4 regions of the Streptomyces sp. NPDC005866 genome follow, and region 2 is predicted to be linked to each of the others. Evidence: riboswitches for the same ligand, from Rfam matches in the RefSeq annotation. Region 2 holds a riboswitch; each other region holds the start of a gene.

Region 1 (7,135 bases), on a different contig from region 2:
CAGACGTTCGCGTACCAGGGCCGGTCGGCCGTCCCGAGGTAGGCGTGCGCCTGCTTGGCGGCAGCGGGGTCGATCACGACGTACCCGGTCTCCCCCGGCATCACATAGTGCAGCCGCTCCCGGATCTGCTGCTGCGCGTACGCGTCGTCCTGCCACCGGGCCTTGAGGTCCCGCAGTTGCTCGACCCGCTGCCGGGCCCGCTCCTGCTGCCGTTCCAGGTCGGCGATCTCGGCGCGCTGGGAGACGTACTGCCGCATCGGATAGGCGAGCGCGACGATCATCGTGCACAGCACGATCGCGAGCAGCGCGGCGCGGCCGGTGAGCCGGGAGCGGCGGGCCTGGCGCCGGGTCTGGGAGCGGTAGACCCGGGCCGCCGTCTGTTCGCCGAGCAGCCTGAGCCTGGTCGCGGTGGAGAACCGGTCCCGGTCCTTCACGGCCATGTCCCCGCCTCCCGTTCACACGCGCGTACGTCCCCGCACACGGTACGGGACCGGTACGGGGACGTACGTACGACTGGCGCAGCCGTGACCCTTAACGGGTCAGCCCTTGCTGTGCTCAGTGGTCCGCGGAGCGAAACCGCGGGAAGGCGCTGCGGCCGGCGTACACCGCCGCGTCGTCGAGGATCTCCTCGATGCGCAGCAGCTGGTTGTACTTGGCGACGCGCTCGGAGCGGGCCGGGGCGCCGGTCTTGATCTGGCCGCAGTTCGTGGCGACGGCGAGGTCGGCGATGGTGACGTCCTCGGTCTCGCCGGAGCGGTGGGACATCATGCACTTGAAGCCGTTGCGCTGGGCCATCTCGACGGCGTCCAGGGTCTCGGTCAGCGAGCCGATCTGGTTGACCTTGACCAGCAGGGCGTTGGCCGTGCCCTCCTCGATGCCGCGGGCGAGGCGCTCCGGGTTGGTGACGAACAGGTCGTCGCCGACCAGCTGGACCTTGTCGCCGAGCTTGTCGGTGATGACCTTCCAGCCGGCCCAGTCGTCCTCGAACAGCGGGTCCTCGATGGAGACCAGCGGATAGGCGGCGACGAGCTCCTCGTAGTACTCGGTCATCTCGGCGGCCGAGCGGGACTTGCCCTCGAACTCGTACTTGCCGTCCTTGTAGAACTCGGACGCGGCGACGTCGAGCGCGAGCGCGATCTGCTCGCCGGGGATGTAGCCGGCCTGCTTGATGGCCTCGAGGATGAGGTCGAGGGCGTCGCGGTTGGAGCCGAGGTTCGGTGCGAAGCCGCCCTCGTCACCGAGGCCGGTTGACAGGCCCTTGTTCTTCAGGACCTTCTTCAGGGTGTGGTAGACCTCGGCACCCCAGCGCAGCGCCTCGGAGAAGGTCTCCGCGCCGATCGGGGCGATCATGAACTCCTGGATGTCGACGTTGGAGTCCGCGTGCGAGCCGCCGTTGAGGATGTTCATCATCGGCACCGGCAGCAGGTGCGCGTTCGGGCCGCCCAGGTAGCGGAACAGCGGCAGGTCGCTGGCCTCGGAGGCGGCGTGGGCGACGGCGAGGGAGACGCCGAGGATGGCGTTTGCGCCGAGCGAGCCCTTGTTGTCGGTGGCGTCCAGGTCGAACATGGCCTGGTCGATCAGGCGCTGCTCGGTGGCGTCGTAGCCGACCAGCTCCGGCCCGATCTGCTCGATCACGGCGAGGACGGCCTTCTCGACGCCCTTGCCCAGGTAGCGGTTGGGGTCACCGTCACGGAGCTCGATGGCCTCGAAGGCACCGGTGGAGGCGCCGGACGGGACGGCGGCACGACCCGTGCTGCCGTCGTCGAGGCCGACCTCGACCTCGACCGTGGGGTTGCCTCGGGAGTCCAGGATTTCCCGGGCTACGACGACGTCGATGGACGGCACGAGCATCTCCTTCTTGGGATGTGACGCTGGTTGTGCGGGCGCACGCGGGCCTTGTCGGCCCTTGCTCAGCCTTGCGACTAGAGCCTAACCGTCCCGGCGCCGTCAGCCAGCCGACCGACCGGCCCGTGGACACACAGACGGTACCCATTGTTCACGCACGGAACAAAGGGGGGCCCGATGAAGAACGGACGAAGAGCGGGTCAAGAAGAGGACGGCAAAGAGAAACCCCGCTCCGGTGCGTACGGGGGAAAACGCACCGGAGCGGGGTCCGTGGGGGACGGGGGTGGCCCTCACGTGGTCCCCACTATGAGGACCACGGTTGTGCGGGCGCTGTGGTTCAGCCGGGCGCCGCCTGTTACTCACGGCGGCCGTCCGTGTCCTTACTTCAGGTGCAGCTGCTGGCCCGGGTAGATGAAGTCGGCATCGTCGACGATGTCCTTGTTCAGCTTGAACAGCGCCTGCCAGCCGCCCTTGACCTTGTGCTTCTCGGCGATCGAGCTCAGCGTGTCGCCCTTGACGACCTTGTACTCGCCGTCGCCCTTCTTGACCTTCTTGCCGGTCGGGGTGGTGACGGTCTTCTTGGCGACCGGGCGCTCGGCGGACCGGGAGGCGGCCTGGTTGTCGGTCGTACGGCTGCTGGTGCCGCCGTTCGACGAGCTGGAGCCGGAGGAGGAGCTGGAGCCGGCGGACGAGCCGCTGCCGGTGGAGGCGGCGCCGGACAGGCCCGTGCCGCAGACCGGCCAGGCGCCCTTGCCCTGCGCGCCGAGGACCTTCTCGGCGATCTCGATCTGCTGCGCCTTGGTGGCCTTGTCGGCGGTGGCGGCGTACTGGGTGCCGCCGTACGCGGCCCAGGTGGAGGCGGAGAACTGCAGACCGCCGTAGTAGCCGTTGCCGGTGTTGATGGACCAGTTGCCGCCGGCCTCGCACTGGGCGACGGTGTCCCACTCGGAGGCGGTGGCGGCGGAGGCGGTGCCGGACGCCATCAGCGGGGCGGCGACGGCGACGCCGGTGACACCGGCGACAGCGATGGCGCGGACGGCCTTGGACGGACGACGGTGCTTGCCCTTGCCGGAGAACAGCATGATGGGATCCCCTCACCGACGCCTGCGAGGTGAGCTGTCGGGTTCGGGCCGGTTGAGTTGCCCGGCCGCACACCTCGCGGTGCGCGGCTTCACCCCGAGCCGGACACGGCAGTCTCAACTGCCGGTCCCGGCGCTTACCTTGGGTCCCCCGCTCCTGCCTACGGCGCTTGACGCGACGACTGTTCCCGGGCGGCCGCTGGCAGGACTCGGCGTTGCGGCAGCCGGGGCTCGTGGTGACGAGCGGCCTTGACCGTAAACAGGCGATCAGGTGAATTTCAAAGATGATCAGGGCTTCTGAGACTCATCCCACACTTTCACCAAACCGGACATTTAACTTCTAAGTGGGGCGGCCCGAAGGTGCCAACTCCCGTTACTTCGCGCCCGTTTCGGTGCCGAGTTTCAGGGTCTGACCGGGGGCGATGTGGTTCGGGTCGGTGCCGATGTCCGCCTTGTTCGCGGCATAGAGGGCACGCCATCCGCCGTCGAGGTCAAGGGAGTCGGCGATGGAGGCGAGGGTGTCGCCCTCCCGGACGGTGTACGTGCCGGTGCCGCTGGAGGCGTGACGGCCGGACATGGTGGCGTTCTGACCGTTTGTCACGTTTTCATCCGCCGAGCCGCCGCGATGCTTGCCGCCACCGCCGACGGCCCCCGTGTCGACCAGACTCCAAGAGCCGCCGGTCTGCCATGAATTGTCCGAGTCATCAGCTTTGGGCGTGACAGGGCTCTCACTCGCCTTCGCGGTGGCGGAGCCGTTAGATCCCGACTTGTCCGTCTTGGCGGAGTCGCCGGGGGTGCCCGTACCGGAGCCGCCGCTCGTACTCGGCGACGGGGTGGCGGAGCCGGCACCGGAGTCCGTGGCACCCGAGGAGGAGGTGGACGAGCCGGAATCCGATGAACCAGATGAAGCTGATGAACCAGATGAAGGGGACGAATCCGACAGCCCGGAGGACGAGCCCGCAGAGCCGGACGTGTCGACCGATCCGCCGAGGCCCGTGTCGACGTTCACCGAGGCGTCGTCCGAGGAGAGACCGGCGAGCAGGGCGCAGGTCCGCCAGGGCTTGGTGCCCTGGTCGGCGAGGATCTTCTCGGCGACGGCTATCTGCTGCGAACGGCTCGCCTGGTCGGGCGTGGCGGCGTACTGGGTGCCGCCGTACGCGTCCCAGTCGTCCTGGGACATCTGCAGGCCGCCGTAGTAGCCGGTGCCGGTGTCCATGCTCCAGGAGCCGCCGCTCTCGCACTCGGCCACGCGGTCCCATGTGGTGCCGTCGGCCGCGTTGGCGCTCGCCGCGCCGAGGAGCGGGATGGCGATCGCCGAGCCGGTCACTCCTGCCGCGACGAGCAGGGCCGGAGCCTGACGGGGGCGACGGTGACGACCGTTCCCGGAGAGCATGCGGAAACCTTTCGAGCGACAGCGTTGACCGGCGCGACGGGTCTTGCCGGGCGCCGCACTGATGGGTGAACGTATAGGCAGACGATCACCTGTCACAAGTTAACGCCGCGCAGATCACGTGAAGATTACAGACGTGAGCTGGTCACCTTTGCCGGTGGCGGGCACCGGTGGTGGGCACGGGTGGTGGGCTCACCGGCCGTAGGGAGTGAACTCCACGGGGAGGGTGCGCAGTCCGCGCATGATGAGCCCACCGCGCCATCGCAACTCGCTCTCGTCCACCGCGAGTCGCAGGTCCGGGAGGCGGCTGAGGAGGGTGGCGAGCGCGGTCTGCCCTTCCAGGCGGGCGAGCGGGGCGCCGAGGCAGTAGTGGATGCCGTGGCCGTATCCGAGGTGCTGGTTGTCCCGCCGTGCGAGGTCGAGCGTGTCCGGGTCGGCGAACCGCTCCGGGTCCCGGTCCGCGGCGGCGAGTACGACGAGGACCGGGTCGCCGGGTGCGATGCGCTGTCCGCCGATGCCGAGCGGCTCGGTGGCGAACCGCCAGGTGGCCAGCTCCACCGGCCCGTCGTAGCGCAGGAGTTCCTCGACTCCGGTCTCCAGGAGCCCGCGCTCACCGGCGGCGAGAGAGTCCTGGAGGCGACGGCGCTGTTCCGGGTGGGTGAGCAGGGCGTACGTGCCGTTCCCGATGAGATTGACCGTCGTCTCGAAACCGGCGAACAGCAGGATGAAGGCCAAGGCGGCGGCCTCGTTCTCGGTGAGGTGCTCGCCGTGGTCGGAGGCCCGGATGAGCCCGGAGATGAGGTCCTCACCGGGGGCCGGCTCGGCGGACAGCGCCTCCCGTTTCCGGTGGATCAGCTCGGCCAGATATCCCCGCATCTTCTTCACGGACCGCGCGACCCCGCCCCGCGGCCCTCCCCCGTGCCGGATCATCATCCCCGCCCAGTCCCGGAAGTCGTCCTGGTCCTCACGCGGGACGCCCAGCAGGTCGCAGATGGCGTAGATGGGCAACGGGAAGGCGAACTCATGGATGAGGTCGGCCTCGGCCCGGTCCGCGAACCCGTCGATGAGCCGGTCGGTCAGCTCCTGCACCCGGGGCGCGAACTCGGCGACCCGGCGCGGGGTGAACGCCTTGCTGACCAGCCGCCGCAGCCGGGTGTGGTTCGGCGGGTCGATGTTCAGCAGATGCGCCATCAGCTCGGCCTTGCGCTCCCCGGGGATCCCGGTCTTTCCCTTGGCGTGCGCGGGCTCGTCGTGATGCGCCGGGTTCTTGGACAGCCGGGGGTCGGCCAGGGCCTGCTTGGCGTCGGCGTAGCGCGTGACCAGCCAGGCCTCGACCCCACTGGGAAGCCGGGTGCGGTGCACCGGCGCGTGCTCCCGGAGCCAGGCGTAGGCGGGGTAGGGGTCGGCGGCGAACTCCCAGGTGAAGAGGTCGGGGGCGGTGGTGTCGTCGGGGTCGAGCTGGTTGGTCACTCCTTGACGGTATCCGGTGCGTGCGGCGGGGACACGGCTCGCTCCGCCAAGATCCTCTGCGCGAGGTAGTGACCCTGCTCGACGGCGAGGAGCGTCCGACATCGCTGGGACTTCGGGCCGTCCTTCAGAACCGCCCAGCCCTGGACGACCCTCCGGGCGCCCGCCATCGCCAGTTCGTCGGCCTCGGTCCGCCACGTCCCCCTCCGCCCTGAGCGGCGTTGGACTCACGGTGCTCAAAGCCGGGCCGTCCCGGTGTGGACTTGACGGTCTCAGCGCTCCGTCTCCCTGATCGCGTCCCTGTAGGCCCGTGCCGCCGCCCGCAGGGCCGCCTCGGGGTCCACGCCCTCCGCCTCGGCGCGTGCCGCCAGGGCCAGGAGTTCGTAGCCGACGCCCTCGCCGGTCGGCAACGGCGCCGCCAGCCCCGCCGTCCGCACCCGGGAGGCGAGTTTCGCCGCCAGGGCGAGACCCGGCTGGGCGAGGGGTATGCCGTCGGTCACCGACTCGCGCCGCTTCTCGATCGCCTTCCTACGCAGCCAGTGCTCCTTGACCTCCTCCGGTGTCGAGGCGGTTTCCTCGCCGAAGACATGCGGGTGGCGGTGGATGAGTTTCGCGACGATGCCTCCCGCCACGTCGTCGATCGAGAAGGGGGCGTCCGCGTCCTCCTCCGCGATGCGCGCGTGGAAGACGACCTGGAGGAGCACGTCGCCCAGTTCCTCCCGCATTTCCTCGCGGTCGCCGGCCTCGATCGCCTCGACGAGTTCGTACGCCTCCTCGATGGCGTACTTCGCCAGGCCCTCGTGGGTCTTCTGGGACGACCAGGGGCACTCCGCCCGGATGCGGTCCATGACCTGGACAAGGTCGAGGAGGCGGGCGCCGGGCAGGTCGTAGGAGGCGGGGAGCAGCTCCAGCTGGGGCATCCGGAGGCGGCCGGAGCCGGCGAGGCGGGCCAGTCCGTCGGTGAGGGCCGGCTCGCCCTCGCCCGTCGCCACGACCACCACGGTTCGCCCGCCGGCGCAGGCGTCGACCAGCTCCTGAGCGGTGGGAGCGGCCTCGTCCACGGCTGTCCCGGCCTCCCGCAGATACGGCAGCTGCGGATGCGCGCCGTCCGCGCACAGCACGCGGTCCGCCGAGCGCAGCGCCTGCCAGGCGGGCCAGGACAGCAGGCCGGGGGCGACGCGGTGGCTGGTGGTGAGCAGGATGATTCGGCCGGTGTCGGGGGCGGTAGGAGCAGAGGGTTCCGGGCTGGTGGTGTTCACGATCCGAACGTAACGCACCCGCGCCGCCGACCTCGGGCGTTGTCCACAGGATGGGGATGATCAAGCGATCGTATGACCGCTGCCGTCGGCCCCGC
Region 2 (7,135 bases):
CGCCGAGGTTGTGCGGCGGCATGTTCGTCGCCATGCCGACCGCGATGCCCGACGAGCCGTTGACCAGCAGGTTCGGGAAGGCGGCGGGCAGCGCCACCGGCTCCTGCTCCTGGCCGTCGTAATTGGGCGTGAAGTCGACCGTGTCCTCGTCGATCGACTCGGTCATGAGGCTCGTCGCCTCGGCCATCCGGCACTCGGTGTACCGCATGGCGGCCGGCGGGTCGTCGTTGCCCAGCGAGCCGAAGTTGCCGTGGCCGTCGACCAGCGGGACGCGCATCGAGAACGGCTGGGCCATGCGCACCAGGGCGTCGTAGATCGACGCGTCGCCGTGCGGGTGCAACTTACCCATCACTTCGCCGACCACGCGCGCGCACTTCACATAGCCGCGCTCGGGGCGCAGCCCCATCTCGTTCATCTGGTAGACGATCCGGCGGTGCACGGGCTTGAGACCGTCGCGGGCGTCCGGCAGGGCGCGCGAGTAGATGACCGAGTACGCGTACTCAAGGTAGGAGCCGCGCATCTCGTCCACGACGTCGATGTCGAGGATCCTCTCCTCGTACGAGTCGTCGGGCGGCGGGGTCTTCGTGCTGCGGCGGGCCATCGCTGCCGGCTCCTTGCTCATGCGTGAACGGGATCTGACGCGGACCATTGTGGACCGCGGCACTGACAACCCGGGCCGGGACCCGGTCTCCGCGGGCCGCCCCCGGTGCCTCGGAGGCGTTCGAGAACGGGTGGGACGCAGGCTACGCGATCCGCTGTGGGCGTACGTCGTGCGGGAACTTCGCCGGGCCCCGGCACGCTTGCATACAGTGGCAGGACTGGCAGAAAAACCGCGGTTCGAGACCGCTCCAGCGAGCGAAGGGACGTACATGCCCATGGGTCACACGACCACGGCCGAGACAGGCTCCGGAGGCCTGACAGCGACCGAGCACCGCTTGGCCAACGGTCTGCGCGTGGTGCTCTCCGAGGATCACCTGACCCCGGTCGCGGCGGTCTGCCTCTGGTACGACGTCGGTTCCCGGCACGAAGTCCAGGGCCGTACCGGCCTGGCTCACCTTTTCGAGCACCTGATGTTCCAGGGCTCCGCCCAGGTGGACGGCAACGGCCACTTCGAGCTCGTCCAGGGCGCCGGCGGCTCGCTCAACGGCACCACCAGCTTCGAGCGCACCAACTACTTCGAGACCATGCCCGCCCACCAGCTGGAGCTCGCCCTCTGGCTGGAGGCCGACCGCATGGGCTCCCTGCTCGCCGCCCTGGACGACGAGTCGATGGAGAACCAGCGGGACGTCGTCAAGAACGAGCGCCGCCAGCGCTACGACAACGTCCCCTACGGCACCGCCTTCGAGAAGCTGACCGCGCTCGCCTACCCGGAGGGCCACCCCTACCACCACACGCCGATCGGCTCGATGGCGGACCTGGACGCGGCCACCCTGGAGGACGCCCGGGCGTTCTTCCGTACCTACTACGCGCCCAACAACGCGGTCCTGTCGGTCGTCGGCGACATCGACCCGCAGCAGACCCTCGCCTGGATCGAGAAGTACTTCGGTTCCATCCAGGCGCACGACGGCAAGCCCGCCCCACGCGACGGTTCGCTGCCCGACGTCATCGGCGAGCAGCTGCGCGAGGTCGTCGTGGAGGAGGTGCCCGCGCGCGCGTTGATGGCCGCCTACCGGCTCCCGGAGGACGGCACGCGCGCGTCCGACGCGGCCGACCTGGCCCTCACCGTCCTCGGCGGCGGCGAGTCCTCCCGCCTGTACAACCGGCTCGTACGCCGCGACCGGACGGCCGTCGCCGCCGGCTTCGGCCTGCTGCGGCTGGCCGGTGCGCCCTCCTTGGGCTGGCTGGACGTGAAGACCTCTGGTGACGTCGAGGTGCCGGTCATCGAGACCGCCATCGACGAGGAACTCGCCCGGTTCGCCGAGGAGGGTCCTACCCCCGAGGAGATGGAGCGTGCCCAGGCACAGTTGGAGCGCGAGTGGCTGGACCGGCTGGGCACCGTCGCGGGCCGCGCGGACGAACTGTGCCGGTTCGCCGTCCTGTTCGGTGACCCGCAGCTCGCCCTTAGCGCCGTCCAGCGCGTCCTCGCGGTGACCCCGGAAGAGGTCCAGGAGGTCGCCAAGGCCCGCCTGCGGCCGGACAACCGCGCGGTGCTGGTCTACGAGCCCAAGTCCCCGGAGGCGGTCGAGGACGCCGACGTCCCCGAGGACCCCGAGGCCGAGGCCACGGTCGAAGCCGCCACCGACGAGCACGACGACGAGGAGACGGCCAAGTGACCGAGCTCGCCACCATGGACTTCCACCCGCGGCCCCAGCCTGGCGAGGCCCGGCCCTGGGCCTTCCCGGCCCCCGAGCGCGGCACCCTGGACAACGGGCTGACCGTGCTGCGCTGCCACCGCCCCGGCCAGCAGGTCGTCGCCGTGGAGGTGCTCCTGGACGCGCCCCTGGACGCCGAGCCGACCGGCCTGGACGGCGTCGCCACGATCATGGCGCGTGCCTTCTCCGAGGGCACCGACAAGCACTCCGCCGAGGAGTACGCCGCCGAGCTGGAGCGGGCCGGCGCCACCCTCGACGCCCACGCCGACCACCCCGGCGTCCGGCTCAGCCTGGAGGTCCCGGCCTCCCGCCTGGGCAAGGGGCTCGGACTGCTCTCCGACGCGCTCAGGGCGCCCGCCTTCGCCGACAGCGAGGTCGAGCGGCTGGTCCGCAACCGCCTCGACGAGATCCCGCACGAGCTGGCCAACCCCAGCCGCCGGGCCGCCAAGGAGCTCTACAAGGAGCTGTTCCCGTCGACCGCGCGGATGTCCCGCCCGCGCCAGGGCACCGAGGACACCGTCGAGAAGATCGACTCGGCCGCCGTACGCGCGTTCTACGACCGGCATGTCCGCCCCGCCACCGCCACCGCGGTCGTCGTCGGCGACCTGACCGGCATCGACCTGGACGAGCTGCTCGGCGAAACCCTGGGCGCCTGGCGCGGCTCCACCGCCCAGCCCCGGCCCGTGCCCCCGGTGTCCGCCGACGACACAGGCCGTGTCGTCATCGTGGACCGCCCCGGAGCCGTTCAGACGCAGCTGCTCATCGGCCGCGTCGGCCCCGACCGGCACGACCGCGTCTGGCCCGCCCAGGTGCTCGGTACATACTGCCTGGGCGGCACCCTCACCTCCCGGCTGGACCGCGTCCTGCGCGAGGAGAAGGGCTACACCTACGGTGTCCGTGCCTTCGGGCAGGTCCTGCGGTCCGCCCCCGACGCCAGCGGCGCCTCGATGCTCGCCATCAGCGGCTCCGTGGACACCCCGAACACCGGCCCGGCCGTCCAGGACCTGTGGACGGTGCTGCGCACCCTCGCCGCCGAGGGCCTCACGGACGCCGAGCGCGACGTCGCCGTGCAGAACCTCGTCGGCGTGGCGCCGCTCAAGTACGAGACGGCGGCGGCCGTCGCCGGCACCCTGGCCGACCAGGTCGAGCAGCACCTGCCCGACGACTTCCAGGCCACGCTCTACCGGCAACTGGCCGCCACCGGCACCGTGGAGGCAACCGCGGCGGTCGTGAACGCCTTCCCGGTCGACCACCTGGTGACCGTCCTCGTCGGCGACGCGGCGCAGATCAAGGAGCCCGTCGAGGCCCTCGGCATCGGCGAAGTGACGGTCGTCGCAGCTGAGTAGCCGGACGAGCGGCACGCGCGCGTGAAGCGGCCCTGGTGACTGCCATGTCACCAGGGCCGCCGAATGTCCGAATTGGGGCGGAGGTTGCCTGTCTGCCCTGTGGGATGCGCGACAAAAACCGTGATCCGTTTGGGCATTGCGAGGACGCCCTCGTAGGTTCTTCCGGTCTGTCCGTCAGGCAGTGCGCCGCGCCCGCGGCACCGGACAGTCATCGCCGAGTCCCCGTACGGCGCGAGCCAGGGGAGCCGGGGACCCACGCAGTCCCTGGGGTGAATCGGGCGCCCGCGCGAGCCGCGAGGGGGCCCGTAGGAGACCTTCCTGCTCCGAACCCGTCAGCTAACCCGGTAGGCGAGAGGGAAGGAAAGGACCAGCCTCTACATGGCGTTCATGTGCGCCTCCGGGAAGCACCGCCGCCCCGGCCGGGTCAAGCGCACCACCGCGCAGGCCGCCGGCATCGCGGCCCTCACCACCACGGGTGTCATCGGCACCGTCTCGGCCGCCCCGGCGCTCGCCGCCGAGAACTCCGTCGAGCAGACCGGCCTCACCCCGGTCATCACGGTCAGCGACTCGATCGCCGACCAGATCGACGCCCAGGCCGCCGCGCAGAAGGCCGCCGCCGAGCGCAAGGCGGCCGAGGAGGCCGCGCGCAAGAAGGCCGCGGAGAAGGCCAAGAAGGAGCGCCAGGCCAAGGCGCGCGCCGCACGGGAGGCCGAGCGCAAGCGCCTCAACGCCTTCGTCGCGCCGATCTCCGACTCGTACGTCTCCACCGGTTACAAGACCGGCGGCTCCCTGTGGTCCTCCGGCGCCCACACCGGCATCGACTTCCACGCCGCCAGCGGCACGGTGGTGCACGCGGTCGGCACCGGCACGGTCGTCTCCACCGGCTGGGGCGGTGCGTACGGCAACCAGATCGTCATCAAGATGGCCGACGGCATGTACACCCAGTACGGCCATCTGTCGTCCATCGGCGTCTCGGTGGGACAGAAGGTCACCCCCGGCCAGCAGATCGGCCTCTCCGGCGCGACCGGCAACGTGACCGGCCCGCACCTCCACTTCGAGGCCCGCACGACGCCCGAGTACGGCTCGGACGTCGACCCGGTCGCCTACCTCCGCAAGCACGGCCTGAACGTCTGACACCACCACGGCGCCCCCTCGCGCGAGCCCGGCGCGGCCGCCCCGCGCGAGCCCGGCGCGCACCCCCCGTGCGCGGGCGCACGGGCGCACGCGCAAGACAGCCCGGCGTGCGCGCCCCGCGCGAAGCCCCGTGTGCGCGCCCCATCGCCGAGCACCGGCCGAGCACCGGCCGAGCACCGTATGAGGATTCCGCACGCGCGGCGGCGCGTACACCGCCCGGCCACGCGAGCACGGTGGTGAACATGTGACGTCACATGGCGAGAGCCCCGAAGCCCCGGTCCCGGAGTCGGGGCTTTCGTCGTTTTCGTGACCCCACTGTCCAAAAAATATGCATGGATTCCGGGCCGCCGTCGGAAATTCCGGCTCATTGCAATAGAGTCACGGAAGGACGTCACTCGGCGGCGTTTCACGGGGATTAAGGCGGAGGTCGGACATGCGTATTCCGGCGCACTCGGTATGCACGGCGATCCGGGACGACATCGTCGCGGGTGTCTACGAGCGCGGCAGCCGGCTCACCGAAGAACTCCTGGCCCGCCGCTACGGCGTCTCACGCGTCCCCGTCCGCGAGGCCCTGCGCACCCTGGAGGCCGAGGGCTTCGTGGTGACGCGCCGGCACGCGGGCGCGTGCGTCGCGGAACCCACCGAGCAGGAGGCCGCCGACCTGCTGGAGATGCGCCTGCTCCTGGAGCCGCTCGGCGCCTCCCGGGCCGCCCAGCGCCGCACCGAGGCCCACCTCAAGGTGCTGCGCGGACTCGTCAGGCTGGGCCAGGAACGGGCCCGCAGGGGCGGCAGCGAGGACCTGCGCTCCCTGGGCGGCTGGTTCCACGAGACGCTCGCCCAGGCCACCGGCAGCCACGCCCTGACCTCGACACTCACCCAGCTGCGGCACAAGATCGCCTGGATGTACGCCGTCGACGCCCCCGCCAACCCGGTGGAGTCCTGGGCCGAGCACGGCGCCATCGTGGACGCGGTGACGCGTGGCGACGGTGAGCGCGCACGGGCGATCACCGCCCTGCACACCGAGCGGTCCACGGTCTCCCACCGGCTGCGCTTTTCCGGCGGCACGGACCGGGTGAACGGTGTGAGGACTTCGCAACACCCCGTAAACATGCCGAGCCTGCGGCATTAACACCGGCGCCGTATACAAAGAGGTGTTATTCGGCGGAGCGGTATTTCCGTTGCCCTCTGTTGCTCTCCGCTGCCCGTATTTCGCGCGCGCCTGGAATTTCCGGTGGCGCGTCTTCGGTGTGCCCGGCGGGGAATTAAACTATGCCCGGTGCAGAATCCGGCCCCGTATAAAGGGCGGCCGTTCATAAAGACCGGCTCCGAGCGAAGTCCGGCCGGAAACGGCGAGGCCGCGCCACACCCTCGGAGGGGTGACGCGGCCTCGGTCGTGCGGGCGCCATGGCGCTCAGACGGTCTCGGGGAGCTCCTCAAGACCCTCGGCGACCAGCTTGGCCAGGCGGTCGAGGGCGGCGTCCGCACCCTCGGCGTCGGAAGCGAGGACGATCTCCTCGCCGCCCTGGGCGCCCAGGCCCAGGACAGCCAGCATGGAGGCCGCGTTGACGGGGTTGCCCCCGGCCTTGGCGATCGTCACCGGGACGCCTGCGGCCGTGGCGGCTCGGACGAAGATGGAAGCGGGGCGGGCGTGGAGACCCTCGGCCCAGCCGACGTTGACGCGGCGCTCAGCCATGTGATGCTGCCCTTCAGTACTCAGGGTTGTCTAGACCAGTTTCCCATATCGTGAAGCATGCCCGGAGCCGGACGTGAGCCCCTCCGGGTGTGTCGTCGGACCGCGGCCTCGGTCCGACTTCCGTCCCCCACAGACTGCCTCGCGCCACTGTCGGACGCGAGCCGTACTCTGGGGCCCATGCAGACCCCGGCGGACCGGCAGGACCGGCACGAGTACCCCTCCCACTGGGAGGCGGACGTGGTGCTGCGCGACGGGGGTACCGCGCGCGTCCGGCCCATCACCGCCGACGACGCCGACCGCCTGGTCAGCTTCTACGAGCAGGTCTCGGCCGAGTCGAAGTACTACCGCTTCTTCGCGCCGTACCCCAAGCTCTCCGCCAAGGACGTCCACCGCTTCACGCACCACGACTTTGTGGACAGGGTGGGACTCGCGGCCACCATCGGCGGCGAGTTCATCGCCACCGTACGCTATGACCGCATTGGCGCCGGCGGCATGCCCGCCTCCGCGCCCGCCGACGAGGCCGAGGTCGCCTTCCTCGTCCAGGACGCCCACCAGGGCCGGGGCGTCGCCTCCGCACTGCTGGAGCACATCGCGGCCGTCGCGCGGGAGCGCGGGATCCGCCGGTTCGCCGCCGAGGTGCTGCCCGCCAA
Region 3 (7,135 bases), on a different contig from region 2:
GTCGATCGGGTACGAGGACATCACGGTGGAATACGCCCGCACAGGCCGGGCGCCGCTCGGCGAGACGGTCACGTTCGTCGACGGTCTCTGACGCCCCGACACCTTCACCCTGGACGAGCTCGGCCGGATCACCCTGTCCCACAAGGGCCACAACCGCCCGGTCGTCACCGACCCCACCGCTGGCATGTTCGCCGTGCTCAAGGGCGACGTCCTCACCGACAAGAACGCCCACCTCGCCCCCACCGCTGCACCGACTGGCTCTCCTGATCCGCCGGCCACGTGCTGCCGGTGGCTCACCGAGCAGGCCGGGCCTCAGCCGGCGTTGAGTTCCGTCAACTCGGTCAGCGGGAGCGTGTGCTGGGTGTGCAGGACCTTCGCGCGCAGGTAGCGGACGTTGTGAACGGTGCGGAAGACGCCGGTCGGGACACGGTCGCGGACGGTGACGCCGAGGCCGCGCAACTGCTCGGCCTTGTCGGGGTTGTTGGAGAGCAGGTCCAGGTCGGCGATGCCGAGAGCGGACAGCATCTGGGCGGCGGCCGTGTAGTCGCGGGCGTCCTCGGGGAGGCCGAGGGCGGCGTTCGCCTCGTAGGTGTCGAGGCCCTGGTCCTGGAGGGCGTAGGCGTCGAGCTTGTTGTACAGGCCGATGCCGCGTCCCTCCTGGCGGAGGTAGAGCAGGACGCCACCGCGCTCCGCGATGCGCTCGACGGCCTCGCGCAGCTGGGGTCCGCAGTCGCAGCGGGCCGAGCCGAAGACGTCGCCGGTCAGGCACTCGGAGTGCAGCCGGACCAGCGGGAGCGTGCCGGGTGCGGGGTCGCCGAGGACGACGGCCACATGTTCCTGGCCGTCGGTGAGGCCATGGAAAGTGACGAGTTCGGCGTTGACGCTGTAGCCGTCGGTGAAGCGCAGCGGTACCCGGACACGGGCGCGCTGGGTGGCGACGGGGAAGTCGGGCATCGGGTCTCCTGTGTCCGGGTGCGGGACGGCTGTCCCTACGGGACGGCGCGGGTTGTGCTTCAGATTTGAAGCAGATCCACAGCTGGAACCCTACCCCCTGCTTTAAATTTGAAGCAACAGATTTCCGTGCGGTTTCGGGAAACCGGGGTTCACGACCCGGAACAGGGAGACGATCGCCGCCGCCACGGAACCTCGTCGGACGTCGGCCGCGGAGTCGTCGCGTCACCCTCCAGGGCCCGCGTGATCACCGAGCTGATCTCTTCCAGCTGCTCCACCTGCTCCGCGGAGAGATGGTCGAACACCGCCGCCCGTACCGTCTCCACATGCCCCGGCGCCGTGCGCTCCAGCACCGCCATGCCCTCGTCGGTCAGCAGCGCGAAGCTGCTGCGCTTGTCCCACGGGCAGTCCTCGCGCCGGACCAGCCCGTCCTTCTCCAGCCGGGTCACGGCGTACGTCAGCCGGCTCCGGGTGATCTTCGACTTCTCCGCGAGATCGGTCATGCGCAGCTTGCGCTCCGGTGCGTCGGAGAGGTTGGCGAGGATCGAGTAGTACAGATGCGGCATGCCGGCGTCCTGCTGGAGCTGCCGGTCGATCGCGTCCTCCAGGAGGTGCGTCGCCGCGATGTACGCGCGCCAGGCGCGCTGCTCCTTCGGAGTGAGCCAGCGAGTCTTCATACGACCAGTATAGTTTTGTTTCAAACTTTAACCAAGCGTCCAGTGCACAGCCCGCCGCCGAGAGTGAGCGCGTCCGATGCCTTACCCCTACGTCCTGCTGTCCGCCGCCGTCTCCCTCGACGGCTACCTCGACGACACCGGCCCCGACCGGCTGCTGCTGTCGTCCCCGGCCGACTTCGACCGTGTCGACGAGGTACGGGCCTCCGTCGACGCGATCCTGATCGGCGCCGGCACGATCCGCGCGGACAACCCGCGGCTCCTGGTCAACGACCCCGGGCGGCGCGCGGCCCGGGTCGCCGCCGGCAAGGCCGAGTACCCCCTCAAGGTCACGGTCACCGCGACCGGCGACCTCGATCCGGACGCGAAGTTCTGGCACACGGGCGGCGAGAAGGTCGTCTACACCACGGAGACCGGCGCGGAGCGGGTCCGCGGCCTCGGCATCGCCGCGGACGTGGTCTCCCTCGGCGCCGGCCTCGACTGGCCCGCGCTGCTGAAGGACCTGCACGAGGCGCGAGGGGTCGACCGCCTGATGGTCGAGGGCGGTGGCACCGTCCACACCCAGCTCCTCCAGCAGGGCCTGGCCGACGAGCTCCAGCTGGTCCTGGCCCCGCTCTTCGTCGGCGACCCGAAGGCACCGCGCCTGTTCGGCCCGGGCGGGTACCAGGCCGGGCGGCTGCGGCTCCTGGAGAGCCGCCGTATCGAGGACGTCGTCCTGGCGCGGTACGAGCCCACGGCCCCCGGCACGGGTGCGTCGGCGTCCGCCGCGGACCGCCACTGGCTGCGGCTCGCCTGCGAGCTGGCGGCCGAGTGCCCGCCCTCCCGGACCGCGTTCAGCGTCGGCGCGGTGGTCGTCGCGGCCGACGGCACGGAACTGGCCCGCGGCCACTCCCGGGAAGCCGGCGACCCCGTCGTCCACGCGGAGGAGGCGGCCCTGGCCAAGCTCCCGCCCGCCGACCCCCGGCTGGCCACGGCCACGGTCTACACCAGCCTGGAACCCTGCACCCACCGCGCCTCCCGGCCGCACCCCTGCGCCGAGCTGATCCTCAGGGCGGGCGCACGGCGGGTGGTGACGGCGTGGCGTGAGCCGGACACGTTCGTCGCGGCGGCCGACGGGACGGGGATGCTGCGGGAGGCGGGGGTGGCGGTGCTGGTGCTGGGCGAGTACGAGGACCTGGCGAAGACCCCGAACGCGCACCTGCTGACCTGACCTCGCCTTAACCCGTGTGACTCGCACTCTTCTGATGGCGTATGCTGGTTTCAACGACGCGGGGTGGAGCAGCTCGGTAGCTCGCTGGGCTCATAACCCAGAGGTCGCAGGTTCAAATCCTGTCCCCGCTACTGAAAGACCAGGGCCGGAATCCGAGATCGAGGATTCCGGCCCTGAGTCATATCCCGGCACGTGTTCCTCATCACACTCTTCCGTACTCATCCGCCCGGCCCACACCACTCGCCCGCCCGGCTGACGCCCGCAAACCTGGACGGACACACATTGGACACAGGGGACATATGGGGAGTCGTACCGTGGGTACCGTGGGCCCTGGAAAGGGGCAGGAGGACGGGTTCGTAGCCGCCCGCACCCTGGCCCGTTACCTGCCCGCCCTGCTGATCTTCGCCGGTGTCGTCTACGACCTCCTCACCCCGAGGGGCTTCACGGCTGTCCCCTTCTTCACCGCCGCTCCGCTGATCGCCGCGCCCCTCTCCTCGCTCCGCACCACCGTCCTGACCGGCCTCGCGTCCTTCCTCGCCGTCTACACGGTGCACGCCCGCTACACCTTCCGCCCCGACGTCAGCACGATCACCGAGCTCCTCACGGTGGCCACCGTCGCCGCCCTCGCCGCAGGCATCAACCAGGTCGTCCGCATCGGCGATCGGCGCCTCGCCTCCGCCCGCGAGATCGCCGAGGCCGCCCAGCGGGCCGTCCTGCCCGAGCCCGCCGAGCGGATCGGCGGCTTCGAGATCGCCGCCCGCTACGAAGCGGCCCAGGAGGGCACCTTCATCGGCGGCGACCTGTATGCCGTCCAGGACACCCCCTACGGCGTACGACTGGTCGTCGGCGACGTCCGGGGCAAGGGCATGGGCGCGGTCGCCGCCGTCGCCGTGGTCATCGGCGCGTTCCGGGAGGCCGCCGAGCAGGAGGCCACGCTGGAGGCGGTGGCGGGGCGGCTGGAGCGGGCGCTGGCCCGCGAGGGCGTCCGGCGCGGCGGTGTGGACGCGTTCGAGGGGTTCACCACCGCCGTACTCGCCGAACTCCCGCGCGGCGACGGCACGGTCCGGGTCGTCAACCGCGGGCATCCGCCGCCCCTGCTGCTGCACGCCGACGGCCAGGTGCGCCAGGTAGGGGTGCCGGAGGCCGCGCTGCCGCTGGGAATGGGCGAGTTGGGGGCATGGCCCGACCGGGCCGTCGAGCACGCGTTCCCGAGCGGGGCCACGCTGCTGCTGTACACCGACGGCCTCTCCGAGGCACGGGACGCGCACGGCCGGTTCTACGACCCCGAGCGGCGGCTGGCCGGCCGCACCGTCACCACCCCCGGCATGCTGCTGGCCCGGCTCGCGGCCGAGGTGCGCCGGCACACCGGCGGCGGTATGACCGACGACATGGCGCTGCTCGCCGTACGCCGGCCCTGAGCGTTGTCACGTTCGGTGTCCGGACGAGCGCGCTACGCATAACGTCTGAGTCACCATCAAAACGCGTGTGACTCCTGAGGTGACCAGAACGCTTGGTCAACTTGACCGACTTTGACCGGTCGTGGCAGGTAAGTCCGTGCTTTGAAAGCTTAACGATCAAGACGAACCGCTTGGAATCTGCCAGCCGGGTCTATTAACGTTCGATAACGCAGCGCGGTCGTCCCAGCCGTCACCCGAGACGGCTCCGTGCGCACGCGCCGAATCCCGCAAGGGAACCGGGGAACCACCACCTTGGGGTGAATCGCACGGCTGCCGCCGTAGAACGGCCGGTATACGCGCGTAGGAGACCTTCCCGCTCCGAACCCGTCAGCTAACCCGGTAGGCAGCGGAAGGAAAGGAGTGCGCCCGCGTGGCGTCCAACCGGCCTGCCCCGACAGCCCCGTTCGTACCCAGCCAGCGTCAACCCGAGGCCTACGGCTACGACGGCTACGGCTCCGACGAGGGCCCCTGGGAGGAGTGGAACCCCACCGAGGAGTCCCTCGCCCCGGTACGCGGCCGGCACCGGGTCGCCAAGCAGCGCGGCGGCGGGCTCGCCCGCAGCTCCACGGTTCTCGGCGTCGGCGTCATAGCCGCCGTCGGCGCGGGCGGCATGGCCAGCGCCAACACCGGCAAGCCGCCGGTCTCCATCTCCATGCCCGACCTGCCCTCCGTCGGCACCCTGCTCGGCGAGGACAGTGGCCACAAGGCCACCCAGACCACGCTCAGCAGCGTCACCACGACGACCGCCACCGACGCGGGCTCGTCCTCTTCCTCCTCCGACGCGGGTGAGGCGCTGCGCCACCGGATCATCGCCCAGGCCGAGCAGCAGCAGACCCAGATCGACACCAAGGCCACCGCCAAGGCCGTGGCCGCCGCCGACAAGGCGGTCTCCGACGCGGAGGCCGAGGCGGAGAAGGCGGCGGCCGCCAAGGCCGCCGACGCCAAGGAGAAGGCGCAGGCCGCCGAGAAGCAGAAGGCCGAGCAGGAGCGGCTCGCCGCGCTGGCCAAGCAGTACGCGCTGCCGGTCGTCTCGTACACGATCACCGGAACCTTCGGCCAGGCCGGCTCCATGTGGGCCTCCGGCTACCACACCGGCCTCGACTTCGCCGCCCCCACCGGCACGCTGATCAAGGCCGTCCACAGCGGCACCGTCACGGAGGCCGGCTGGGCGGGCTCGTACGGCTACCGCACGATCATCACCCTCGACGACGGCACCGAGTTGTGGTTCTGCCACCAGTCCTCGATCGGCGTCAAGACCGGCCAGAAGGTCTCCACCGGTGATGTCATCGGCCGTGTGGGCGCCACCGGCAACGTCACCGGCCCGCACCTCCACCTGGAGGTCCACCCCGGCGCCCAGGCCACCGGCATCGACCCGATGACCTGGCTGCGCGGCAAGGGCCTCACCCCCTGACCGTCCCCACTGATCCCCGGCGGCCCTGACGACAACCCCCCGACGTCAGGGCTGCCGGTCCGGTGCGCCCGCGGGAGCTCCGGAGGTCTTCCGCTTTTACGAGAATTTCGCATTGCGACGGCATGGGTCCGCAGGCAGCCGGTGTTGAACTGAGACATGATCGCTTCTTCCGCTTCCCGCTCCCTCCGCAAGCTCGGCGCCTCCGACCTGGAGGTCTTTCCGCTCTGCCTCGGCGGCAACGTCTTCGGCTGGACCGCCGACGAGGCCGCCTCCTTCGCCGTCCTCGACGCGTACACCGCCGCGGGCGGCAACTTCGTGGACACCGCCGACTCGTACTCGGCCTGGATCGAGGGCCACAAGGGCGGCGAGTCCGAGACCGTCATCGGCCGGTGGGTCAAGGCGCGCGGCAACCGCGACGACGTCGTGATCGCGACGAAGGTCAGCCAGCACCCCGAGTACCAGGGCCTGTCGGCCGCCAACATCAAGGCCGCCGCCGACGCGTCCCTGCGCCGCCTCGGCACCGACTACATCGACCTCTACTACACGCACTTCGACAAGCCCGAGATCCCGGTCGAGGAGATCATCGGCGCTCTGGACGAACTGGTGCAGGCGGGCAAGGTCCGCCACATCGCCGCGTCCAACATCACCGCCGAGCGCCTCCAGGAGTCCCTGGACTTCTCCGACCGCGAGGGCCTCGCCCGGTATGTCGCCCTCCAGCCCCACTACAACCTGGTCTCCCGCGACACCTACGAGGGCCCCCTCCAGGACCTGGCCTCCCGCACCGGTCTCGCGGCGGTCCCGTACTTCTCGCTGGCCGCCGGCTTCCTCACCGGCAAGTACCGTCCCGGCACGACGGTCGACAGCGCCCGCGCGGGCAGCGCCGCCCAGTACCTGGAGTCCGAGCGCGGCCAGAAGGTCCTCGCCGCCCTGGACGAGATCGCCGAGGCCCACACGGCCCCGGTCCCCACGGTCGCCCTGGCCTGGCTGGCGGCCCAGCCCACCATCACGGCGCCGATCGCCTCGGCCCGCACCCTCGAACAACTCCCGGCCCTGCTGGGCGTGGCCGACCTGGAGCTGACGGAGGAGGAACTGACGAAGCTGACGGCCGCATCGGCCTGATGATCCGCCGGCTGTCCTTCAGCGGCGCATCCCGGCGGTGCCGAACTCTCCACAACCCCACGGCTAGCTCCGGTACGGGTTGTACGAGGGATACGGCACCGCCGCCCCGTACCAGCCCGGCGCCCCGTAGGCCGACGGCGCATGGCCGCCGTATCCCGGCCAGCCGCCCGGCGCGGCCGTCCGTGCCGCGTACTCCAGCGCCGGCCGCACAAGCTCCCGTCGGCTCCACAGCTCCGTCAGCAGCTCCCGTTCCCGCACCACGAAGTCGGCCCCCGCCCGCCCCCGCTGCCCCCGGCGGCGCAGCAGCGCCAGC
Region 4 (7,135 bases), on a different contig from region 2:
GCACCGGCCAGTAGTACGTCGACTTGTCACCCTGGTCCGCACAGCTCGTGTCGGCGTTCGCGAGGTCGTCGTCGCCGGCGAAGGCGTTGTTGGACTGGTTGCCGACGTAGTCGTGGAAGTGGTGCGCGCCGTTGGAGACGCCGGGCGCGACGATCACGTTGTCCGAGTTGAACAGGCCGTTCGCGTTGACGCCACAGCTGGAGGCAAAGGTGCCGGTGGAGCCGCCGGACCGCTCGGCCGGGGTCGCGACATTGGGCTGGACGGTGGTGATGTCGGCGTAGTCGGCGGCTACCGGGCCGTTGCCGCCCTGGCCGCCGGCGCCGGCGGCCTGGCTCGGCGTGGCGCTGCCCTGCGGCGCCGCCGACTGCGCGCCGCCCTGATCCGAGGAGCGCAGGGTGCAGGCGGCGAGCTGTTCGAGGCCCTGGGGGCGGTCGCCCTCGCGGCCGATGGCGTCGGCGATGCGCTGCAGGGACGCGGACCGCTTCTCCTTCAGCGGATTCATGATCGTCTCGTCGGCGACGCCGGGGTTCTGCTGGACCGCCGCGGCCGACGTCTTGAGCTGCTGGTAGGCGGCCGCGATCTGCTGGTCCAGCTGCGCGAGTTCACCGTCGACGTCGGCCCGGGCGGCGTCGGGCACGTCCGTCAGCCGGCTGCCGACGTCGGGGCAGTAGACGGTGGGCGCGGACAGCACCTGACCTGTCGCGTTCTGCCCGGACCACTGGTCCGAACCACCTTCGGTGGCCGAGGCGTAGACGTTCACCGCGACGAGTCCTGCGCCGCCGAGCATCAGGGCGACCGCTGCGAAGGTCGCGCGTTGTGCTCCGGTCGGGCGTCTGCGCCTGTTGCGTCTCAAGGTCGTTCCCCTGCGTCTCGTGGGCGGCCGGGCATGGAAATCCCCCACCCCATACGCGGCGCGGCGCCACCGTGTTCAACGGCCCAACGAATTCACGGTGACTTCAGAGGAAACGGACCCCTCGGGCGGCCGACGGCGCCGCTCCGACGCCCGTACGACAGTGGTCGGCGTGCGGGTGAAATGCCGTCTGGCACGGCCGGATTCCGAACGCTACGACGAACATCACAAATACGTATCGGACATTACGCACGTCAACCTTCACACGAGTGACACAAGTTGGCTAAGTTGACGGGCAAGCCGCTCGGCTCTCCCCGGCGAATCCCGTCGGGCCGCGCGGCCTCCGCCGAGTCCGGTGCCCCTGAGGGCGATCCGGAGCCGGGGACCCAACCGAACCACTGGGGTGAATCGGCCGACTGCCCGCAGGGGCAAGGGCCGTAGGGCATGCCTTCCGGATCGACCCGCCCGAACCCGACAGCTAACTCGGTAGGCGGAGCACGGAAGGAGCACGACCCCCATGGCGCCCGAGAGCCGTGACGAGGTTCGACAGCGGATCGACAGCCTCTACGACCAGGCCGAGAACGCCACCGGGAACTACAACGCCACACGTGCGATGAACGGGGGCTCGCGGTCACGCGGTATCCCGCTGTTCAAGCGGCCCCGGCGCGACGACCCGGCCCTCGAGAGCATCGCCCGGGAGTGGTTCGACAGCGCGCGCTCGCGACGGGGGCCGAGTGTCCCGGCCGCGCTGCCCTCCGACCGGCAGCCCGCCCGGCCGGGCCCGCGGCGGCCCGTCAGCTCCGTGGCCGACGACCTGCTCAGCCAGTTGGAGGGCTCCGGCCCGTCCCGGCCGGAGCTGCCCGCGGGACCGTCCGCGAACGGTGACATCGAGGTCGTCCGCGAGTTGACGGAGCGCTCGAAGCCGGCACTGACGACGGGGTCCCCCGCGGCGCTGCCCCCGGGGCCGTCGAGCGCGCCCAAGGCCCTGCCCGCCGCCGCGCCGCAGCGGCCCACACCGGGCGCGTCCAAGACCAAGAACCAGCTCAAGATGACCAAGGCGCGTGAAGTGCTGTCCCGGCGCACCGGGCAGCGCGCGGTCGCGGCGCTCGAACCGGCCGCGCCGGCCCCGCAGTCCGCGCCGGGCGCGCAGTCCCCGTGGCCCACGGCCGAGGCCCAGGTCCCGGCGCAGCAGTGGCCGGCCCCCGTCGGCATGCCCGGCCAGTACGGCGACACCGGCTCGTTCCGGACGGACGCCCTGACCGGCACGGGCGCGTTCCCGGCAGTGACCGTCACGGACACAGGCGCGTTCCCGGCAGTGACCGTGACGGACTCCGGTGCCATCCCTGCGGTGCCGGCGACGGACACCGGCTCCTTCCGTGTCATGACCCCGGGCGCCGTCCAGGCCGTGTCACCGGCGGACACGGGCGGCTTCCGCGTGATGGCTCCGGGAGGTACGGGCACCTTCCCGGCCGGGGCCCTCACGGATGTAGGTGCCATGCCGGCCGTGGGCGGCCCGGCCGACACCGGCTCCTTCCGGGTCATGACGCCCGGCGCCACGGGAGCGTTCCCGATGCCGGCCGACACGGGCGCGTTCCCGGCCGCAACCCCCACCAACACGGGCGCCTTGCCCGTCATGGCTCCCACGTACACGGGCGCGTTCCCGGCCGCCGCGGAGACCGCCTACCCCACCGCCGCGTATGCCATGCCGCAGGCCGACTTCGGCACCGGCGCCTTCCCCGCGGCGCCCGCCGCCGACATGGGCGCCCACGCCGCCGGAACGCAGCCCGCAGCCGCCGCCTACGCCACCGCCCCGGCGATGACCGCGCCCCCGGCGGCGATACCCACGGCCGTGACGGACCCTCCGTGGGCGATGATGGCGTCCCCCACGGCGACGACCGCGCCCCCCACGGCGATGGCGATGGCCACCGCCGCCCCGGTCGCCACGGCTCCGCTCCCCACCACCCCCGTCCCGATCGCACCTGTCCCGACCGCACCCCTTGTGGTCACCGCCCCGCTGCCCACCACGCCCCGGGCCGCCTTCACCCCGGGAGCCGTCACCGACACCGGTTCCTTCCTCGTGCCCGGCGCCGCGACGGAGCCCGGCAAGGCCATGAGGGCGCTGGCGTTCGCCCGGTCGCAGATCGGGCGGCCGTGTGTCTGGGGGGCGACCGGGCCGGAGTCGTACGACTGCTCCAGCCTGACCCAGGCCGCCTGGCGCGCCGCCGGGGTGACCCTGCCGCGCAGTACGCAGGAGCAGACCTTCGCCGGCACCCCGATGACACTGGCCGCCATCGAGCCGGGTGACCTGGTCTTCTTCTTCGACGACGACAGCCACGTCGGGGTCTACGCGGGCAACGGCATGATGATCCACGCGCCGAGCCCGGGGGCGTCCATCCGCGAGGAGTCGATCTACAACGCCGGGGAGTCGGCGATCCACCGGGTGGTCCGCCCGGCCTGATCCCCGGCCGTCGAGGTCAGACCCTCCGCCGCCGTGTGCGCCAGCTCTCGTGGTGGTCCAGGAGGGTCTCCTCGACGGGCCGGTAGGTGAGGCCCAGTTCGCGGACGCTCCGGCTGTTGTCGACGCGGAAGCGGATGCCGAGGTGCTTGCGTATGTAGTCCTGGCTGAGGCCGAAGGACGGGCCGAGGATCCGTACCGGCCAGTGCGGGAGCGCGGTGCGTGGCAGACGCGGATCCCAGGGGTGGCGGGTGCGGATGATCCGGGACATCTCGTGGAACGACATCATGGTCTCGTTGGCCACGATGTAACGGCCCTTGGCCGCCGGGTTCTCGGCCGCCGCGATGTGCGCGTCGGCCACGTCGCGGACGTCCGCGGTGGTGAAGCTGAAGTCCGGGGCGCCGTAACGGAAGTAGCCCTTGAACAGCTCGTCAAGCAGGAACAGGCTGCCGGACTCGGAGGCGGGGGTGAGGGAGGGGCCGAGGATCAGGCCGGGGTTGATCGAGACCATGCGCCAGCGGTCCTGGGCGGCCTCGGCGTCCCAGGGCGGCGCGTTCGGCGGCCGTCTTCGCGTAGTGGTAGGGGTTGCCGGCCACCGTGCTGGTGGTGTTGAAGTACTTCTCCGTCAGGATCCCGCCTTCCGACGCATAAGCCGAGCCCGAGAGAGGCCATAAGATCGGCTTATGGGGTCATAGACCGGACCCGCGTACCAACTTAGGACTGCCTTAGTTTAGGCTTCCCGTTCGAGATCGATTGTCATCACTCGAAGGGAACCTGATCATGCCGCGCCCCCTGCGGGTAGCCATCGTCGGAGCCGGCCCCGCCGGGATCTACGCCGCCGACGCCCTGCTCAAGTCCGAGGCGGCCACCGAGCCCGGCGTGTCCATCGACCTCTTCGAGCGGATGCCCGCGCCGTTCGGCCTGATCCGTTACGGCGTCGCCCCTGACCATCCGCGCATCAAGGGCATCATCACGGCCCTGCACCAGGTGCTCGACAAGCCCCAGATCCGGCTGTTCGGCAACGTGGACTACCCGACCGACATCAGCCTCGACGACCTGCGCACCTTCTACGACGCCGTGATCTTCTCGACCGGCGCGACCGCCGACCGCGAGCTGCGCATACCCGGCATCGAGCTGGACGGCTCCTACGGCGCCGCCGACTTCGTCTCCTGGTACGACGGCCACCCGGACGTGCCGCGCACCTGGCCGCTTCAGGCCGAGAAGGTCGCGGTCCTGGGCGTCGGCAACGTGGCCCTGGACGTGGCCCGCATCCTCGCCAAGACCGCCGGCGAACTGCTGCCGACCGAGATCCCGCCGAACGTCTACGACGGCCTGAAGGCCAACAAGGCGCTTGAGGTGCACGTCTTTGGCCGCCGTGGCCCGGCGCAGGCCAAGTTCTCCCCGATGGAGCTGCGGGAGCTGGACCACTCCCCCAACATCGAGGTCATCGTCGACCCCGAGGACATCGACTACGACGAGGGCTCGATCGAGACCCGGCGCGGCAACAAGCAGGCCGACATGGTCGCCAAGACCCTGGAGAACTGGGCGATCCGCGATGTCGGCAACCGCCCGCACAAGCTCTTCCTGCACTTCTTCGAGTCGCCGACCGAGATCCTCGGCGAGGACGGCAAGGTCACCGGCCTGCGCACCGAGCGCACCGCCCTGGACGGCACCGGCAACGTGAAGGGCACCGGCGAGTTCAAGGACTGGGACGTCACGGCGGTCTACCGCGCCGTCGGCTACCTCTCCGACAAGCTGCCCAAGCTGCCCTGGGACATCGACTCGGGCACGGTCCCGGACGAGGGCGGCCGGGTCGTCGAGGAGAGCGGCAACCACCTCCGGTCGACCTATGTCACCGGCTGGATCCGCCGTGGCCCGGTCGGTCTGATCGGCCACACCAAGGGCGACGCCAACGAGACCGTCTCCAACCTGCTGGACGACCACGCCAACGGCCGGCTGCACACGCCCGAGTCGCCCGCGCCGGAGTCCGTGGACGCCTTCCTCGCCGAGCGGAACGTCCGCTTCACCACCTGGGAGGGCTGGTACAAGCTGGATGCCGCCGAGCGGGCGCTGGGCGAGCCGCAGGGCCGCGAGCGCGTGAAGCTCGTCGAGCGTGAGGACATGCTCCGGGAGAGCGGCGCCTGACGCAGGGAGGGAGGGGCCGACGGATCGCCGTCGCGCACCCCGGGTGCGGGGCGCACTCCCCGTGCGCGAGCGGCCCCCGCCCGGCAGGACACGCTCCCGGGCGGTGATACTGGAGGGCACACGCCGCTTCCATCAGCAGATTGGCCCATGTCGAACTCCGTCACCGACCGTGCCGTCCTTCCGCCGACCGTCTGGGCCGCCCGTGGCCGCCACACCGGGCCGGACTCCGAGGAGGTGATCCGCCGGATCCTGCGCCGCCGCAAGGAGACCGGCGCCCTCGACGACTTCGTCGAACCCGCCGTGCCGGAGAACTTCGCCGTGCCGGAGAACTCCGTCGTGCCGGAGGCCTACGACCGGCGGGTCTTCGAGGCTCGCTGGCGCGTCGACCACGGCACGGTGACGGTGCGCGCCCGGCTGACCCTCGTATCGCAGGAGGGCCGGCAGGCGGGGCGGGAGTGGCAGCTCGTCGCCGAGGCCGAGCGGCCCTGGGACGACGGCTGGCCCTCCCCGGCGACGATGTTCTGGCCCGACGGCGACGAGGCCGGTGACGGCGGCGAGGCCGCCTGGGACTACCACCCGGCCGCCGCGGGCCTGCGGCTGCGCACGGTCAATCCGCTGCCCGCCGACGACAAGGAGATGCGCCGGGTCCTGCGCGACGCCGCGAAGGACGCCTGGTGCGTCAACCTCGTGGTGCACGAGGCGATGACGCCCGACGCGCTCGGCCGGCTGCCGCTGGTCCGGCAACTGCCGCCCGGCCTGGCCCACCGTGTGGTGGAGCACCGGGCCACACCCCAGCAGTTCCGTGCCGTCAACTGGGCAGTACGCCACCTCGGTGTCGAGGTGCCGCGCGGGGGCGCCGTCGTGCTGCCCCCGGACCCGGCGCCGTCCGGGTACGACGCGCGGGAGTACGCGGTGCGCAGCGTCTTCCTGGACGGCTCGCGGCCCACCGACCTGATCGCCGCCCTGAGCCGGTTCGCCGCGCTGCCCAAGCCCGCGCCGCAGGGCGCCGAGGAGGCGCTGGCCGATCTGCGCGACAACTGGACCCTGATGACGCTGGAGGAGGAGCTCGCACGCGAACGCAAGCGTGTCGCGCAGTACGCCGAGGCCCTGGAGGCCATGACCAGGTCCCGCGACCTGTACCGGGAGGCCGCCGAGCGGGCCGGCGAGGCGCTCACCGTCCTGCGCGACACGCCCGCCCCGGCCGCGCCCGTCCCCGCGCCCCAACCCGTCTCCCCCTTGCAGCAGTTGACCCGTGTCTTCAAGGGTCTGCGACCGCCGAAGGAGAGTGCCGGGCCGGCGGCCATGCCCGAGGACGAAACCGGGAAGACGGACCAGTGACGAACCCCGGACCGGACCGGGGCGGGACGACAGGACAGCCATGGACAACACCACGACCGTGCTCGTGATCTGCGCGATCGTCGCGGCGGCCCTGCTCGCCGGGGCGGTCGCCATGCTCGTACGACTGGTGCGCACCCGGCGCACCCTGCGCCGGGCCGGGCTGCCGACCGGACCGCGCTGGGTGTTCTGGGGCGCCGTGCTGTACCTGGTGCTGCCGACCGACCTGCTCCCCGACCCGGTCTACCTGGACGACATCGGCGTCCTCCTGCTGGCGCTGCGCTCGATGCGCGCGGCCCGGGTGCTGCCGACGGAGGATCCGGAACTCTGAACCGCCTTCTGGTGCTGGG

The links. A riboswitch is a leader RNA that binds a small molecule or an ion and turns the genes downstream of it on or off. The one in region 2 is predicted to bind cyclic di-AMP.
Region 1: linked by a shared signal. The riboswitch ahead of ABZ396_RS08935 (transglycosylase family protein) and the one ahead of ABZ396_RS15880 (M23 family metallopeptidase) in region 2 are both predicted to bind cyclic di-AMP.
Region 3: linked by a shared signal. The riboswitch ahead of ABZ396_RS29110 (M23 family metallopeptidase) and the one ahead of ABZ396_RS15880 (M23 family metallopeptidase) in region 2 are both predicted to bind cyclic di-AMP.
Region 4: linked by a shared signal. The riboswitch ahead of ABZ396_RS27010 (NlpC/P60 family protein) and the one ahead of ABZ396_RS15880 (M23 family metallopeptidase) in region 2 are both predicted to bind cyclic di-AMP.

What each region holds. Positions count from the first base shown of each region.
Region 1 covers NZ_JBEXWP010000004.1:420,210-427,344, reverse strand. Annotated here, with positions in the region: gene ABZ396_RS08945 (septum formation initiator family protein) at 1-440, opposite strand, end outside; gene eno (phosphopyruvate hydratase) at 556-1,851, opposite strand; gene ABZ396_RS08935 (transglycosylase family protein) at 2,226-2,927, opposite strand; cyclic di-AMP (ydaO/yuaA leader) riboswitch at 2,932-3,103, opposite strand; gene ABZ396_RS08930 (transglycosylase family protein) at 3,298-4,317, opposite strand; gene ABZ396_RS08925 (cytochrome P450) at 4,507-5,784, opposite strand; gene ABZ396_RS08920 (nucleoside triphosphate pyrophosphohydrolase) at 6,054-7,040, opposite strand.
Region 2 covers NZ_JBEXWP010000009.1:134,983-142,117, forward strand. Annotated here, with positions in the region: gene ABZ396_RS15865 (DNA topoisomerase IV subunit A) at 1-601, opposite strand, end outside; gene ABZ396_RS15870 (pitrilysin family protein) at 870-2,273, shown strand; gene ABZ396_RS15875 (pitrilysin family protein) at 2,270-3,658, shown strand; cyclic di-AMP (ydaO/yuaA leader) riboswitch at 3,861-4,024, shown strand; gene ABZ396_RS15880 (M23 family metallopeptidase) at 4,037-4,792, shown strand; gene ABZ396_RS15885 (GntR family transcriptional regulator) at 5,226-5,921, shown strand; gene ABZ396_RS15890 (HPr family phosphocarrier protein) at 6,204-6,485, opposite strand; gene ABZ396_RS15895 (GNAT family N-acetyltransferase) at 6,663-7,135, shown strand, end outside.
Region 3 covers NZ_JBEXWP010000022.1:132,399-139,533, forward strand. Annotated here, with positions in the region: gene ABZ396_RS29075 (nitroreductase) at 1-91, shown strand, start outside; partial or broken gene ABZ396_RS29080 (LysR family transcriptional regulator) at 95-267, shown strand; gene ribA (GTP cyclohydrolase II) at 313-954, opposite strand; gene ABZ396_RS29090 (MarR family transcriptional regulator) at 1,104-1,628, opposite strand; gene ABZ396_RS29095 (dihydrofolate reductase family protein) at 1,705-2,835, shown strand; tRNA gene ABZ396_RS29100 (tRNA-Met) at 2,893-2,966, shown strand; gene ABZ396_RS29105 (PP2C family protein-serine/threonine phosphatase) at 3,159-4,253, shown strand; cyclic di-AMP (ydaO/yuaA leader) riboswitch at 4,499-4,655, shown strand; gene ABZ396_RS29110 (M23 family metallopeptidase) at 4,663-5,703, shown strand; gene ABZ396_RS29115 (aldo/keto reductase) at 5,860-6,822, shown strand; gene ABZ396_RS29120 (PrsW family intramembrane metalloprotease) at 6,886-7,135, opposite strand, start outside.
Region 4 covers NZ_JBEXWP010000020.1:55,479-62,613, forward strand. Annotated here, with positions in the region: partial or broken gene ABZ396_RS27005 (DUF1996 domain-containing protein) at 1-787, opposite strand, end outside; cyclic di-AMP (ydaO/yuaA leader) riboswitch at 1,185-1,359, shown strand; gene ABZ396_RS27010 (NlpC/P60 family protein) at 1,368-3,308, shown strand; partial or broken gene ABZ396_RS27015 (NAD-dependent epimerase/dehydratase family protein) at 3,325-3,952, opposite strand; gene ABZ396_RS27020 (FAD-dependent oxidoreductase) at 4,086-5,450, shown strand; gene ABZ396_RS27025 (hypothetical protein) at 5,598-6,788, shown strand; gene ABZ396_RS27030 (DUF1232 domain-containing protein) at 6,829-7,116, shown strand.